2 linked regions of the Gemmata obscuriglobus genome follow. The protein of the gene in region 1 interacts with the protein of each later gene in a pairwise test. Links are inferred from orthologs where the notes say so. Each region holds a gene or a part of one and is shown in the gene's direction. Other genes may lie near its edges.

Region 1 (6,976 bases):
AACAAGTAAATGGGTGGAGCAAGACGCGAAGCCCTCAACACACCCCACGGAAGGCGGAGGAGGGCACCATGAAGGTGACGTGTCAGCGGGACAGTTTGCTCACGGCGTGTCAGCTCGTTCAGGCCGCCGTGGCCCAGCGCACCACGAAACCGGTGCTGAGCAACATTAAGGCCGTCGCTCAGGACGACGCGATCACGCTGGTCGCTTACGACACAGAGGTGGGCATCCGCTACGAGCTGCGAGGCATTACCGTCGCCCGGGCGGGTTCGTGCATTCTGCCCATTACCGAGCTGGTGAAGATCCTTCGCGAGAGCAGCGACCCCGAAATCAGTTTGGACGCGGGCAAAGAAGCGGTCGTCGCGAAGACGAGCGGCGGGAAGTTCGAGATGCCCAGCCTGGACGTGAACGAGTTCCCGGACATTCCCGAGTTCGATGACGGCGGCCGGTACCACGAGATCACCGCCGGGGTGCTGCGGGCGATGCTCCGGCGGACCTCCTTCGCCGCGGACAAGAAAGACACCACCGCGCGGTTCTCGCTGACGGGCGTTCTGTGGGAGGCGGACGGCAAAGAGGCGCGACTGGTGGCCACCGACACCAAGCGGCTCGCGGTGTGTAAAGGCGAGGCGGTCGTTTACGGCGTGGTCGACGACGTGAAGGCGATTCACGTCGTGCCGCTGAAGGCCGTGACGCTGCTGGAAAAGAACCTGACGGACGACGGCGAAACGGTGCGCGTCGGGCTGCGGGCCAACGACGCCCTGTTCAAAACCGAGCGGGCGACGATCTACACCTCGCTGGTGCAGGGCAAGTTCCCGCCGTACCGCGACATCATCGGGAAAACGACCAAGGAGGCGACCCAGAAGGTGCCGCTGCCCGTTCAGGGGTTCCTGTCGCGGGTGCGGCAGGCCGCCATCATGACGGACGACGAGAGCATGCGGGTGGACATGACGTTCGACCCCGGCTCCGTGGTCATGAAGGCCCGCGGGGCGAAGACGGGCGCGTCGGAAGTGACCCTGGAGCTTCCGGATTACGACGGCCCGCACACCGAGATCGCGTTCGACCCGTCGTACCTGGTCGAGTTCCTGCGGGCGATCGAGAACGAGCCGACGGTGGTGCTGGAGATGTCCACCGGCACCCGGGCGGCGCTGTTCACCTGCGGCGACAACTACTCGTACCTTGTGATGCCGCTGACCGGTTGATTGTGTTCGGTGTTTTGTGTTCGGTGTGTCGCTGGTCAAGATTCTGTTGGGGTTGTTAATCCCGATGAGCTGCGGCGAATGATGGGGCGCCGACGCAAAATGTTCAACACGAAACACCCAACACGAAACACCAATGCATAAAGAGCAGCGCGACGGCAGGCAGGAACAGCTCTCCGACATCCTCGGGAAGTTGTTCACGTCCCGCGGCTGGGGGCGCAAGAACGACCGGCTGCGGATCGAGTCGGCGTGGGCCGAGGCCGCCGGCCCGGAACTGCTGAAGGACACACAGGTGCTGGTGATCAAGCGCGGGGTGATGGAGGTCGCCGTGCGCAACGCGGTGCTGATGTCGGAACTGGCCCAGTTTCACAAGCGCAAGTTGTTGACAAAGCTCCGCGCCGCGATGCCCGGGGTCACGCTCACCGACCTGAAGTTCCGCGCCGCGGCGTGGTGAGGTCTTCGTGGGGCGGCCGGGGCCGCGTGGCCCACCCGGTCTTGTTCGAACCGACAGAGCCAGGCTTACTGGAGAGGAACGCAGCACGATGAGTACCGAAACGCTGGGCAACGTCGGGTACACCGAAGACAACCTGCAGACGCTCAAGGACGCCGCCCATATCCGGCACCGGCCCGGCATGTACATCGGTAACACCGACATCGAGGGCATGCACCACCTCGTTTGGGAGGTCGTGTACAACTCCGTGGACGAGGCCCTCGCCGGGTTCTGCAAGAACATTTTCATCACGGTTCACAGCGACGAGTCCATTACCGTGTCCGACGACGGGCGCGGCATCCCGGTCGGGGTGAAGGCCGACACCGGCAAGTCCACCCTGGAAGAGGCGCTGACGATCGCGGGCTCGTCGGGGAAGTTCAACAACGACGCGTACAAGACCTCGGCCGGGCTGCACGGGATGGGCGCGAAGGCCATGAACGCGCTGTCCGAGTGGTGCACGGCCGAGATCAAGCGCGACGGCCGCGTGTACAAGATGGAGTTCGAAAAGGGGTACGCGACCAGCAAGCTCGAGGACCTCGGGCCGGCCCCGAAGGGGCAGACGGGGACCACGATCACCTTCAAACCGGACCCGGAGAAGTTCGGCGACATCCTGTTCGACTACGACCGCCTCGGCACCCGGTTCCAGCAGATCAGCTTCCTCAACAAGGGGCTGAAGCTGGCCCTCGCCGACGAGCGCGTCGGTAAGAGCGACACGTTCCACTCCGAGCGGGGCATCGCCGAGTACGTCGAGGTGCTCAACCGGAGCGAGCAGACGAACTACCCGCTCATCTACATCAACAAGCAGATCGATGGGGTGACGGTCGAGGTGTGCTTCCAGTACACCCAGGGCGAAACCAAGCTCGAGATGTGTTTCACGAACAACGCTTACAACAAGGACGGCGGCACGCACCTGTCCGGGTTCCGCGGCGGGCTCACCCGGGCGATCGGGCACTACGGGAAGAAGGCGAACCTGTTCAAGGAGATCGAACTCCGCGGCGACGACTTCCGCGAGGGCCTCACCGCGGTTATTAACATCAGCCACCCGCAGCCGAAGTTCGAGTCGCAGACGAAGGTGAAGCTCACCAGCCCCGAGGTCGAAGGGCAGACGTCCAGCGTCGTGTACGAGGTGCTGTCCGACTACCTGGAGCGGAACCCCAAAGAGGCCGAGCGGATCTGCAAAAAGGTGCTACTGACAGCCGAAGCCCGGATCGCGGCGAAGAAGGCCCGCGACGCCGTGAAGGGCCGCAAGGACGCTCTCAACAGCGGCGGACTGCCCGGGAAGCTGTACGACTGCAGCTCGCGCGACCGCGAGAACACCGAACTGTTCTTGGTGGAAGGTGATTCCGCCGGCGGCAGCGCCGAGAGCGGCCGGGACCGCGAGTTCCAGGCCATCCTGCCGCTGCGGGGTAAGGTCCTCAACGTCGAGAAGGCCAAGTTCGAGAAGTTGCTGGAGAACAACGAAATCTCCGCCCTCATCTCGGCGGTCGGGGTGGATATTGACAACGTCGAGGACGTGAGCAAGGTCCGGTACGGCAAGATCATCATCATGACCGACGCCGACGTGGACGGTCAGCACATCCGCACCCTGCTGCTCACGTTCTTTTTCCGCCAGATGCGGAAGCTGATCGAGGCGGGGCACGTGTTCGTCGCCCGGCCGCCGCTGTACAAGGTCACGCAGAAGAAGGAAACGCGGTTCATCCAGTCGCGCGAAGAGATGGTGACCCAACTCACCACCCGCGGGCTGAAGAACACCACCCTGCGTGCCACCCAGGTGGACCGACCGGCGCGCGACATCAGCGGCGACGAGCTGACGAAGTTGCTGCCGCTGCTCGACGAGGCCGAAAGCGCGGTTGTGGGGCTGGAGCGCCGCGGGCGCAACCTGGACGAACTGCTGACGCGGGCCGTAGACGGCCTGTTCCCGACCTACAACCTGTACGAGCGCGAGAAGAACAAGGAGCACTGGTTCCGCACCACGGACGAAGTGGCCGCGTTCAAGCAGGCGCTCGCGGACGAACTGAAGCGCGAGCCGGTGGTCGGCGAGGACTACACGCTCGACGAGTGGCACGACCTGAAGTCGCTCAACCGCGCCGTCACGAAGCTGAAGGCGTTCGGGTTCGACGCAGCCGACTTGGTGCCGCTCCAGCGGATCGCCGGGCGTGAGCCCCCGGTGCGCTACACCCTCGACCACGACGGCAGCAACAAGTCGCTGGTCAGCCTGCGCGAGCTGGTGATCGAGATCCGGCGTTTGGGCGAAAAGGGCATCGCCGTGACGCGATTCAAAGGGTTGGGCGAAATGGACCCCGAGGAGCTGTGGGCGACCACGCTCGACCCGCAGTACCGCACGCTGCTCAAGGTGACACTCAACGACGCGTTCAAAGCCGAGGAGATGTTCCGCACGCTGATGGGTAAAGAGGTTCAGGACCGCAAGGCGTTCATCTTCAGCAACTCGCTCAAGAGCGTCGAGGACATCGACTACGGCGCGTGATCCCGGATTCGATTTGCGCCCCGTGCCCGCGCGAGCTGTTGTTCGCGCGGGCACGGGGCTTTTCGTTCAGCGCCGGAGCAACACACGGTTCAGCAAGCCGCATCGTGCACGAACTCGTGGGCCGCATTGCGGCACGCAAATGCACGGAGGTGGACACAGTGCTGGCGCAGCGGTCGGCGTGGTTGCGGGTGCAGCCGGAGCCGGTCCTGCTTTAAGTAACAGCAGGTCAATTTCCGCTCCGAGGCGGTTGAAACGCGCCTGGTCGAGCATCTGAGGCTTGATCGCCATTGCCCGAACACGCAATTCCGCGTAACGCTCCCCCTCCTTTAACGCGCGAATACGGGCCTCGTGCCATGCGATGCGGTTAGTAGCTTGTGGTTCCTGTTTTGCAGCGACGCGGAGTATTTCGGCGGTCATCGCCTGCTCCGTCGAGAAGGTGCGCGGGTCTGGGCCGTAGAGTGCCATCTTGCCTTCAGCGTAGGCGATGTAAGCGAGTCCGCAGAGCGTCTGTTCACGTTGCAGTTGCCGGAGCGGTGTCTCGCCCGGTGTCGCGATGGGGGCTTTTGCTCCGGCGAGCAGCGCGGCGAGACGCTTTTCCCCGGACAGATCACCCGGAAATTGTGGAACGGGTTTGAACTCCGGGAACGCAGTGTAGGTGTCGGGTTCTGGAAGCGGCTTCAATTGATCAACTGCGAACGGCTCGCGCTTGACCGACGGCGCTGGTGCGCTCGGCCGAAGAGTAGCGATTGAAGCCAACAGCGTGAGCAGGTCTGCTTCGGCGCTGAGCCGCTGGAACTGGATGCTGTCGGCTCTTTGCGGCTGGAGCGCTCCGGCCGCGACACGTGACGTGGTGTAGTCTTCCAATTCCTTCATCGTGCGAACACACGCTTCGTACCACGGCACACGGTCGAGGAGCTGCGGTTCCAACTGGGCCGCCGCGTGAAACACTTGGACCGCGAATGTGAGATTGCTGTTGAACTCGTTCGGATCGGGGCCACCAAATGCCAAACCTGCTTCGACGCGTTTGATGTGTGCTACGCCGGCATTAGCCCGCTCGTGTTGTGCGCGAAGCAACGGGGATGCGTCCGGGCCGATCACAACGAGGTTCGGGTGCGGAACGCGTCCCTCGTCAATTGCTTTGGTGCCTTCAGGCGTTCGCTCGAGCCGCACCGTCGGCGCTTTCAGTTGCGGGAACGCGGTAAACGTCGGCTCAGTTGGCTGTCCTGTGCTGTCAATCGGAATCGGTCCGAGTTCAGTTCTGGGTGCTGCCCCGCGCGGAGCGGGTCCGGCCGCAGCGATTTCTGCTTGAAGTGCCAGTAAATCGATTTCGGTTTGAAATCGTTCAAAGCACGCCAGGTGAAATTGTTCTGAATTCAGTGCTCCCGACTGAACGCGGAGTAGGGTGTACCGTTCGCACTCCTTGCACGCGCGCACGCACGCCTCGTACCACGGCATTCGGTGTGAGGGGTGCTCTTCGAGTTCTGCGGCGGTGCGGTACGCTTTGACCGCCATGCGCACGTTGTCGTGGTAGGTATCTGGGTCCGGGGGCGCGATCGCCTGAGCGCGATCCACTCGTGCGCAGTACATCAGTCCGGCCCGGGCTTGTGCCCTTCGTACTTTGCGAAGCAGTGGCTCGTCGGTACCCGGCGCCGGCAGCTTCGGAACGGTAATCGGGTCCCGTGGTGTGCGTTGGGCGAACTGGCTGCCGTCGGGCTGTGTGGTGACTTTGGTGTCGTAGGTTATTGCCTTCAGCTCAGGAAACGCGGTGTACGGCGACACCAACTTGGGCGGACTAAAACTGCTCGCCTTTGGAGCCGGAGGGGCATCGGGTTATAGTGGACCCCGAAAACTGGACCGCCGGTTAAGCTATACCGGAGGCCCAGGAAAGGGGAACCCATGGCGGGCAAGCGGAAGAGTCACTCGGCGGCGTTCAAGGCCCAGGTCGCGCTGGCGGCCCTCAAGGGCGACAAGACCATCAACGAACTGGCGAGTCAGCACGGCGTCCACCCGACCCTGATTCATGGGTGGAAGAAGCAGTTGCTCACCGGGGCCGAGGCCGTGTTCGCCTCGGGGGCGAAGGGCACCGGCCCCCCGGAAGACAAGACGACCGAGTTGTACGAGCAGATCGGCCGCCTCAAGGTGGAACTCGACTGGGTGAAAAAAAAATCGGCCGCCCTCGGCTGAGGCCAAGCGTGCCCGGATCGAGGCCGAGCACCCGGAGCTGAGCGTCCGGCGCCAGTGCGAGCTGATCGGATTGAACCGCTCGACGGTGTACTACGAGCCGACCCCGGAGAGCGCGGAGAACCTGACGCTGATGCGGTTGATCGACGAGCAGTACACGACGTGCCCGTTCTACGGGAGCCGGCGCCTGGCCGCGTGGCTGGGCACCCAGGGCCACGAGGTGAACCGCAAGCGGGTGCAGCGGCTGTTGCGGATCATGGGGTTGGAGGCCCTGTACCCCAAGCCCAAGCTGTCGGTCGGGTCCGGGCACAAGGTGTACCCGTACCTGTTGCGGGGCGTGGCCATCGACCGGGTCCATCAGGTGTGGAGCACGGACATCACGTACATCCCGATGCCCACCGGGTTCATGTACCTGGCCGCAACGATGGACTGGTTCAGCCGGTACGTGGTGGCCTGGCGACTGTCCAACACGTTGGACGGGTCATTCTGCCAGGACATGCTGGAGGAGGCCTTGGGCCGGGGCAAGCCGGAGGTGTTCAACACGGACCAGGGAGTCCAGTTCACGGCCGCCGCGTGGGTCGGGCGATTGGAGCGGGCCGGGGTCGCGGTGAGCATGGACGGGCGGGG
Region 2 (7,190 bases), 1.4 Mb from region 1 along the record:
AGCAGGGGACGCTGTTCCCGGCCCCCGAGCCGGAGCCCGCGCCGCCCCCGCCGGCGCGCCCGAAGCCGCGCCCGCCGGCCCGGACGGTGTGGGTGCCGGGCGAGCTGGAGGGCGAGGCGGTGGTGGTGACCGACGCCCGCACCGAGCAGACGTGCGAGGTGCCGGGCGGGCCGGGCGCGCGGCTGGAGGTGGCGAGCCGGTCGGGCCGGGTGCGGGCGGTGCCGGCGGTGCGCGGGGAGCTGCTGGGCCGGGACGGCCCGCTGGCGCTGGTGAAGCTGCCGACCGGGGAGAAGGTGTACACGCGGGTGCTGGGCGACTGGCACCTGGACGGCCGCCTCGGCCCCGAAGCGGACGCGGACGCGGGGTGAAGGCGCACGCTTCCCGGCCCCCAAGACAACCTACCCCCCGGCCCCCTCCCTGAAGGGAGGGGGTGGCGCCGATAGGAGTGGTCCCGACGCGAGATGGGGGCGCTGGTTTTGCTCCCCCTCCCTTCAGGGAGGGGGCCGGGGGGTAGGTTGCCTTTGCTCCCCTCCCTGCAGGGAGGGGCTGGGGGGTGGGTTGCCTTGGGGTGGGTCGCCTTCGCGCGGTCAGGCGAAGCTGATGCCGGTCATGGCGACGGCGCGGCGGAGCCGCTTCAGGTACTCGCGGCGCGGCACCTCGGTGGCGCCCATCGTCGTCGTGTGGTCCGTCTTCATCTGCACGTCCAGCAGCACGTACCCGCGCTCCCGGAGCCGCTGCACCAGCGCCGCCAGCGCCACCTTCGAGCCGTCCGTCACCCGGTAGAACATCGACTCCGCCGCGAACAGCCCGCCGATGCTCACCCCGTAGGTGCCGCCGGCCAGCTCCCAGGCGTCCGGCCCCGCGCCCCCGGCCCACACCCACGTCTCCAGGCTGTGCGCGTGCCCGAGCCGGTGCAGCTCGGCGTACCCGGCCAGCATCTCCGGGGTCACCCAGGTGCCCTCCGGGCGGCGCTCCCCGCACTCGCGCATCACCGTCGCGAAGCACTGGTTCACGGTCACCCGGAACTTGCCCGAGCGGATGGTCCGGGCCAGCCGCCGCGACACGTGCAGCCCGCCGTACCCCGGCGCCCCGTCCGCCGACTCGCCGTGCAGCTCGATCACCCCGCGCGGGTCCGGGGACCACCACAGGATCGGGTCGCCCTCGTTGAACCACGGGAACACGCCGTCGGCGTAGGCGCGCAGCAGCGTGGCCGGGCGCAGGTCGCCGCCCACCCCGACGAACCCGTCGGGCTCCGCCAGTTCCGGCGGGATCCACGGCACCTCGCGGTTACCCCAAATGCCGCTCACGGTCGCTTCCTTCGGGTACGGACACGGAACAGTGGGGGGCGGAGAATAACCCTTCAGTGTCGCACCGGCCACGCGAGCCCGGCGCGACACCACCCGAGCCGCACCGGCCGCTCCCTTGACGAGCCGCGACCGCCAGGGAGCGGGACACGTTACACCGCTCCCTGGCGGTCGCGGCTCGTCAAGGAAGCGACACCGCAGGCGGGTTCGTGGATCACCCCGGCCGGCTACAGAATACGTCGTGAATTCGGTGCCGGCGGCCCGTGACGGCGATTTGTTCGCGCGCGGGCTACTTGCCCAGCTTGGCGAGCAACTCGCGTGCCTCGGCGGCGGCCTTGGTGGCGCCGTACTTCTGCACCACCAGCGTGAGCAGCGTCTTGGCCGGGTCGGGCTTGCCGCCGTCGATCAGCTTTTTGGCCTGCGCCACCCGGTCGGCGGCGGCTTTTTCGTCCTCGGCGGTCGCGGCGGCGGCGGTGAGCAGCACCCACCCGTCGCGCTTGTCGCCGTCCTTCGACACCACCGTGTAGCCCAGCCCGCCGCCGGCCGCCTTGAGCACCTCGGCGAGCGCGTCCTCGACCGGCTTGTCCTTGCACCGGTAGGTCACCCGCTGCGCGTGCGGGAAGCCGGGGCCGTAGGCCCACAGGATCAGCATATCCGCTCGGGCGTCGGCCTGCGCGGCGAACTCTTTGAGCACGTCCCCGAGCCGCGCGTCCCGGGCCTCCATGCTCACCTTCGCCTTGAGCGCTTTGGTGCGGGTGAGTTCGGCCGCCGGGGTGGCGGCGTCGGGCGCCGGCTGGGCCGAAAAGCCGGGGCCGGCGAGGGCCAGGGCCGCCGCGAACGGGACGATCGAACGCATGGCGAAGTACCGTCGGTGGGGAGGGGCCGCGCGCCCCGCGGAGGGGCCGCCCGGCCAGTTTACTCGGCTTCCACTTTCCGCGCACCAAAAACCGCCCGCGGGGCCGCTACGGCGCTGGCTCGGGGGGCACGATTTCCCTAGAATATCAACGTACTTCGCGGGTTACCAGTCGCCACGGGACCGCCGCCGTTTCGGCCGCGCGGGGCACACTCCAAGGAGCCTTCTTTGGCCGACGCCACCACACCGCCGTCCGGTCCCAACGAACCACCCGCCGCGGGCGCGGTCGCGCCGATCAACCCGCTCGACATCGTCGACGAGCTGCGCGACAGCTACCTCACCTACGCCCAGTCGGTCATCATCAGCCGCGCCCTGCCGGACGTGCGCGACGGGCTCAAGCCGTCGCAGCGGCGCATCCTGGTGGCCATGAACGACCTCGGGCTCGGGCCGGCGTCGTCCACCAGCAAGTGCGCCGGCATCATCGGCGAGACGATGAAGCGGTACCACCCGCACGGCGACGCCAGCATCTACGACTCGCTCGTCCGCATGGCCCAGGACTGGAACCTCCGGTACCGGCTGGTCCACGGGCAGGGGAACTTCGGCTCCATCGCCGGCCTGCCCCCCGCCGCCCACCGGTACACGGAGGCCCGCCTCACGCCCGCCGCCGGCGAACTGCTCGAAGACCTCGAGCGCGACACCGTCGATTTCATCGACAACTACGACGGCAAGTACCGCGAGCCGCTCGTGCTCCCGGGCAAGTTCCCGAACCTGCTGGTGAACGGCTCGGACGGCATCGCCGTCGGCATGGCCACCCACATCCCGCCGCACAACCTGCGCGAGGTGTGCAAGGCGCTCGTCCTGCTGCTCGACAACCCCGGGGCCACGCTCGCCGACCTGATCCAGATCATCCCCGGCCCGGACTTCCCCACCGGCGGCATCATCATGGGCCGCCAGGGGCTGCTCGAGGCCTACGCCCGCGGGGCCGGCAAGATCACCCTCCGCGCCCGCGCGCAGGTGATGGAAGAGGTGAAGGGCCGGTCCCCCAGCATCCTCATCTCCGAGGTGCCGTTCCAGGTCACCCGCAACGCCATCGTCGAGGAGATCGCGCACCTCGTGAAGGAGGAGCGCATCCCGGACGTGAGCGGGGTCCGCGACGAGTCCAGCGCCCGCAACGGGGAGCCGGTGCGGCTGATCGTCGAGATCAAGCGCGGCAAGGACCCGCACCTCGTACTGAACCAGCTCTACCAGTACACGAAGCTCCAGAAGACGGTCAGCATCATCATGCTGGCGCTGGTGGACGGCCGCCCGCGCGAGCTGACGCTCAAGGAGATGCTGCAAAAGTTCCTGGACCACCGGGTCCACGTGATCCGCCGCCGCACCGAGTTCCTGCTGCGCGAGGCCAAGAAGCGCGGCCACGTGCTCGAAGGGCAGCTCATCGCCATCGCGGACATCGAGCAGGTGATCCAGATCTGCCGCACGTCCCCGAACCGGGCCGAGGCCAAGGCCCGGCTCCAGGGGCTCGCGGTCCCGGCCGCCCTCATGCAGCGGGCCATCGGCGAGGGCGCGTTCGCGGCCCTCCAGCGCGAGCTGGGCGCGGTGGCCGAGTACCGCATGACCGAGCAGCAGGCCGAGGCCGTGGTGAACCTGCGGCTCGGGCAGCTCGCGGCCCTCGAGAGCGAGGAGATCCTGAAGGAGTACCTCCAGCTCCGCGAGCTGATCCGCGGGTACGAGACGCTCCTGTCCGACGACGCCAACATCCACGCCGTGATCCGCGAGGACCTGGAGCGGATGGCCGCCAAGTACGGCGACGACCGCAAGACGGAGGTGTCCGACGACGGCGGCGACGTGGACATGGAAGACCTGATCGTGGACGAGCCGAACGTCGTCACGATCTCGCACGAGGGGTTCGTCAAGCGGATGGCGCTGACCGAGTACCGGGTGCAGGGCCGCGGCGGCAAGGGCGTGCAGGGGGGGCTCCGGGACAACGACTTCGTCGAGCACTTCTTCGTCGCCAGCACCAAGGCGTACCTGCTGTGCTTCGCCAACACCGGCCGCATGTACTGGCTCAAGGTCTACCGCATCCCCACCGCCGGCCGCACCAGCCCGGGCCGGGCCATCGCCAACGTGCTGTCCCTGGCCGAGGGGGAGAAGATCAGCAGCATCGTGCCGGTGCGCGAGTTCGTCGAGGGCGCGCACCTGCTCATGGCCACCCGCCAGGGGACGGTGAAGAAGACCGACCTGATGGCGTACAGCAACGTCCGCCAGGGCGGCATCATCGGCATCACGCTTGATGAAGGCGACGAACTCATCAACGTGGCCCTCACCCGGGCCAACGACGAGGTGGTGCTGAGCACCCAGAAGGGGATGGCGATCCGGTTCCGCGAGTCCGCCATCCGCCCGATGGGCCGCACCGCCCGCGGGGTCCGCGGGATCAAGCTCGGCAAGGACGACGCGCTCGTGGGCATGGTGGTCGCGGACCCGGACGGGCTGTTGCTGACGGTGTGCGAGAACGGGTACGGCAAGCGCACCCCGTTCGGGGCCAACACCCCCCTCCCCGAGGGGGCGGTGGAGGCCGACGACGAGGCCGCGCCGGAGCCCGAGGTGGTGGAGCCGGAGGCGCCCGAGGGGGCCGAGGGCGAGGCCGAGGCCGACCCGTCCGGCATGCGGTACCGGCTCCAGGGCCGCGGCGGCAAGGGCGTGAAGGACGTGAAGGTGACCGCCAAGAACGGCAAGGTGATCAGCGTCACCAGCGTCCGCGACGGCGACGAGATCATGCTCATCACCAAGGACGGCATGGTGACCCGCAGCAAGGTGGGCGACATCCGCATCGTGGGCCGCAACACCCAGGGCGTGCGGGTGATGAACCTGCGCGACGGTGACAAGCTGGTGTCCGTCGCCAAGGTGGCCCAGGAGAACGTGGGCGACGCCGAGGCGAAGGAAGAAGACAAGAAGCCGCAATAAGAAGGCAGAAGACAGATTGGCCGCAAAGAAGACCAGGACAGAAGAGCGATTGGCCGCAAAAAAGCACAAAAAGCACAAAAGAAGACAGAAGACCAAGACAGAAGAGTGAGTTTAAAAGCACTTCTCTTTGTCCTGGTCTTCGGTTTCCTTTTGTGCTTTTTGTGCTTTTTTGCGGCCAATCGCTCTTCTGCTTTTCTCTCCTGTCTTCTGTTGTTCCCGTTTTGCGGCCAATCTCTCTGCTGTCTCTTCGGTTTCCTTTTGTGCTTTTTTGTGCTTTTTTGCGGCCAATCTCCTGCCTTCTGCCTTCCTCTGCGGTTTTCTGTTGTGCCCGTTGTGCTTTTTGTGGCTATCACTGCCTTCTGCCTCCTTTGCGGTCGATCTCCTCTCATTTTTGCGGCGAGGGCTCTCTCAAATGCGCGTGCTGATTACCGGCGGGTACGGGTTCATCGGGGCGTGGATCATCCGCAACCTGCTCGGGCGCGGCGACCAGGTGTGGGTGTACGACCTGCGCGAGGACGCCCGCCGGCTCCGGCTCGTCCTGCCCGAGAGCGAGGTCGCGAAGGTGACCTTCGTGCCGGGCGACGTGACGGACCTCAAGGCCCTCTCCGCGGCCATCGCCGCGCACCAGATCTCGCACGTCATCCACCTGGCCGGGTTGCAGGTGCCGACGTGCCGGGCCGACCCGATGCTGGGCGCGAAGGTGAACGTGCTGGGCACGCTGGCGGTGTTCGAGGCGGTGCGGGCGGCCGGGGCGCAGGTGCAGCGGCTGGTGTACGCCAGCTCCGCGGCGGTGTTCGGCGGCCCGGACAAGTACCCGGCCGGCGCGCAGGGGGACGACGCCCCGCTGATCCCCAGCACGCACTACGGCGTGTTCAAGTGCTGCAACGAGGGGAACGCGCGGATCTACTTCCAGGACTTCGGGCTGTCCAGCGTGGGGCTGCGGCCGTGGACCGTGTACGGCGCCGGCCGCGACCTGGGCATGACGTCCGAGCCCACGAAGGCGATCAAGGCGGCGCTGCTGGGGCGGCCGTACCACATCAACTTCGGCGGCTGGACCGACTTCCAGTACGTCGGGGACGTGGCCGAGGTGTTCGTGCAGTCGCTGGCCCGGCCGTACACCGGCGCGAAGAGCTACAACCTGCGCGGCGCGGTGGTGACGATGAAGGACTTCCACGCGGCCCTAGCGGCGGTGCTGCCGGAGGCGGCGAAGCTGGTGACGTTCGGCACCACGCAGATCGCCATCGCCTACGACCTGTCGGACGACGGGTTGCAGCGCGACCTGGGGCCGCTGCCGAAGACGGCGCTGGAGGCCGGCATCCGGGAGACGGTGGCGATCTTCCGCCAGCTCCAGAGCGAGGGGCGGCTGGACACCAGCGACCTGGAAGTACCGAAGACCGCCCCGGTCGTGGTGACCGACGAGCCGTAGGAACGGGGGGCGGGCGCACCCGCGCGGTCGGGGCCGGCGAGCACATACCGCGCGGTGGTGCGGTCGTAGCGGAAGGGAGGGGGAGCAAAGGCAACCTACCCCCCGGCCCCCTCCCTAAAGGGAGGGGGTGGCGCCGGGAGGAGTGGTCCCGGAGCGAGAGGCGCGCGCGGGGCAACCCACCCCCCAGCCCCCTCCCTGAAGGGAGGGGGAGCAAAGGCAACCTACCCCCCGGCCCCCTCCCTAAAGGGAGGGGGTGGCGCCGGGAGGAGTGGTCCCGGAGCGAGAGGCGCGCGCGGGGCGTAGACCCACCCCCCAGCCCCCTCCCTGAAGGGAGGGGGAGCAAAAGCCACCGCGCACCCGAGGCGGAATCGATGCGCCCGTGCTTTGCTCCCCTCCCTTCAGGGAGGGGCTGGGGGTAGGTTGCCTTTGCTCCCTTCCCGCCGGCCCACATTGCCCGCGCCCCGGCTGGCAGCGCCCCGGGCGGGCATCATTCCGCCATGCATTCGTACTCTCGAACGGGGACGAACCGTGAACGACCGCGACGCCCTGATGGCGGCCATCGCCGCGCACCCGGACGAGGACACGCCGCGCCTGGTGTTCGCCGACTGGCTCGACGAGAACGCGGACCCCGAGCGGGCCGAGTTCA

Evidence for each region.
Region 2: the proteins of GobsT_RS00020 (region 1) and gyrA interact in binary tests that used the Escherichia coli proteins (3 or more experiments, as listed by UniProt). The link is inferred for Gemmata obscuriglobus from one-to-one orthologs.

Annotation. Positions count from the first base shown.
Region 1 is NZ_CP042911.1:1,338-8,313, forward strand. The notes cover bases 1,412-4,451. They hold GobsT_RS00020 (DNA gyrase subunit B), read left to right. Parts: upstream 1,412-1,735; coding sequence 1,736-4,168; downstream 4,169-4,451. Other genes in these bases: GobsT_RS00015 (DciA family protein), read left to right, coding at 1,412-1,647; GobsT_RS00025 (hypothetical protein), read right to left, coding at 4,235-4,451. Also shown: dnaN (DNA polymerase III subunit beta), read left to right, coding at 69-1,196; more of GobsT_RS00015, read left to right, coding at 1,330-1,411; more of GobsT_RS00025, read right to left, coding at 4,452-5,947. UniProt on the Escherichia coli protein: DNA gyrase negatively supercoils closed circular double-stranded DNA in an ATP-dependent manner to maintain chromosomes in an underwound state.
Region 2 is NZ_CP042911.1:1,397,823-1,405,012, reverse strand. What follows is about bases 2,065-5,318. They hold gyrA (DNA gyrase subunit A), read left to right. Parts: upstream 2,065-2,385; coding sequence 2,386-5,118; downstream 5,119-5,318. Other genes in these bases: GobsT_RS37515 (hypothetical protein), read right to left, coding at 5,230-5,318; GobsT_RS05805 (hypothetical protein), read right to left, coding at 2,065-2,160. Also shown: GobsT_RS05815 (hypothetical protein), read left to right, coding at 1-368; aat (leucyl/phenylalanyl-tRNA--protein transferase), read right to left, coding at 588-1,307; more of GobsT_RS05805, read right to left, coding at 1,594-2,064; more of GobsT_RS37515, read right to left, coding at 5,319-5,406; GobsT_RS05795 (NAD-dependent epimerase/dehydratase family protein), read left to right, coding at 5,531-6,544; GobsT_RS05790 (TIGR02996 domain-containing protein), read left to right, coding at 7,073-7,190. UniProt on the Escherichia coli protein: A type II topoisomerase that negatively supercoils closed circular double-stranded (ds) DNA in an ATP-dependent manner to maintain chromosomes in an underwound state.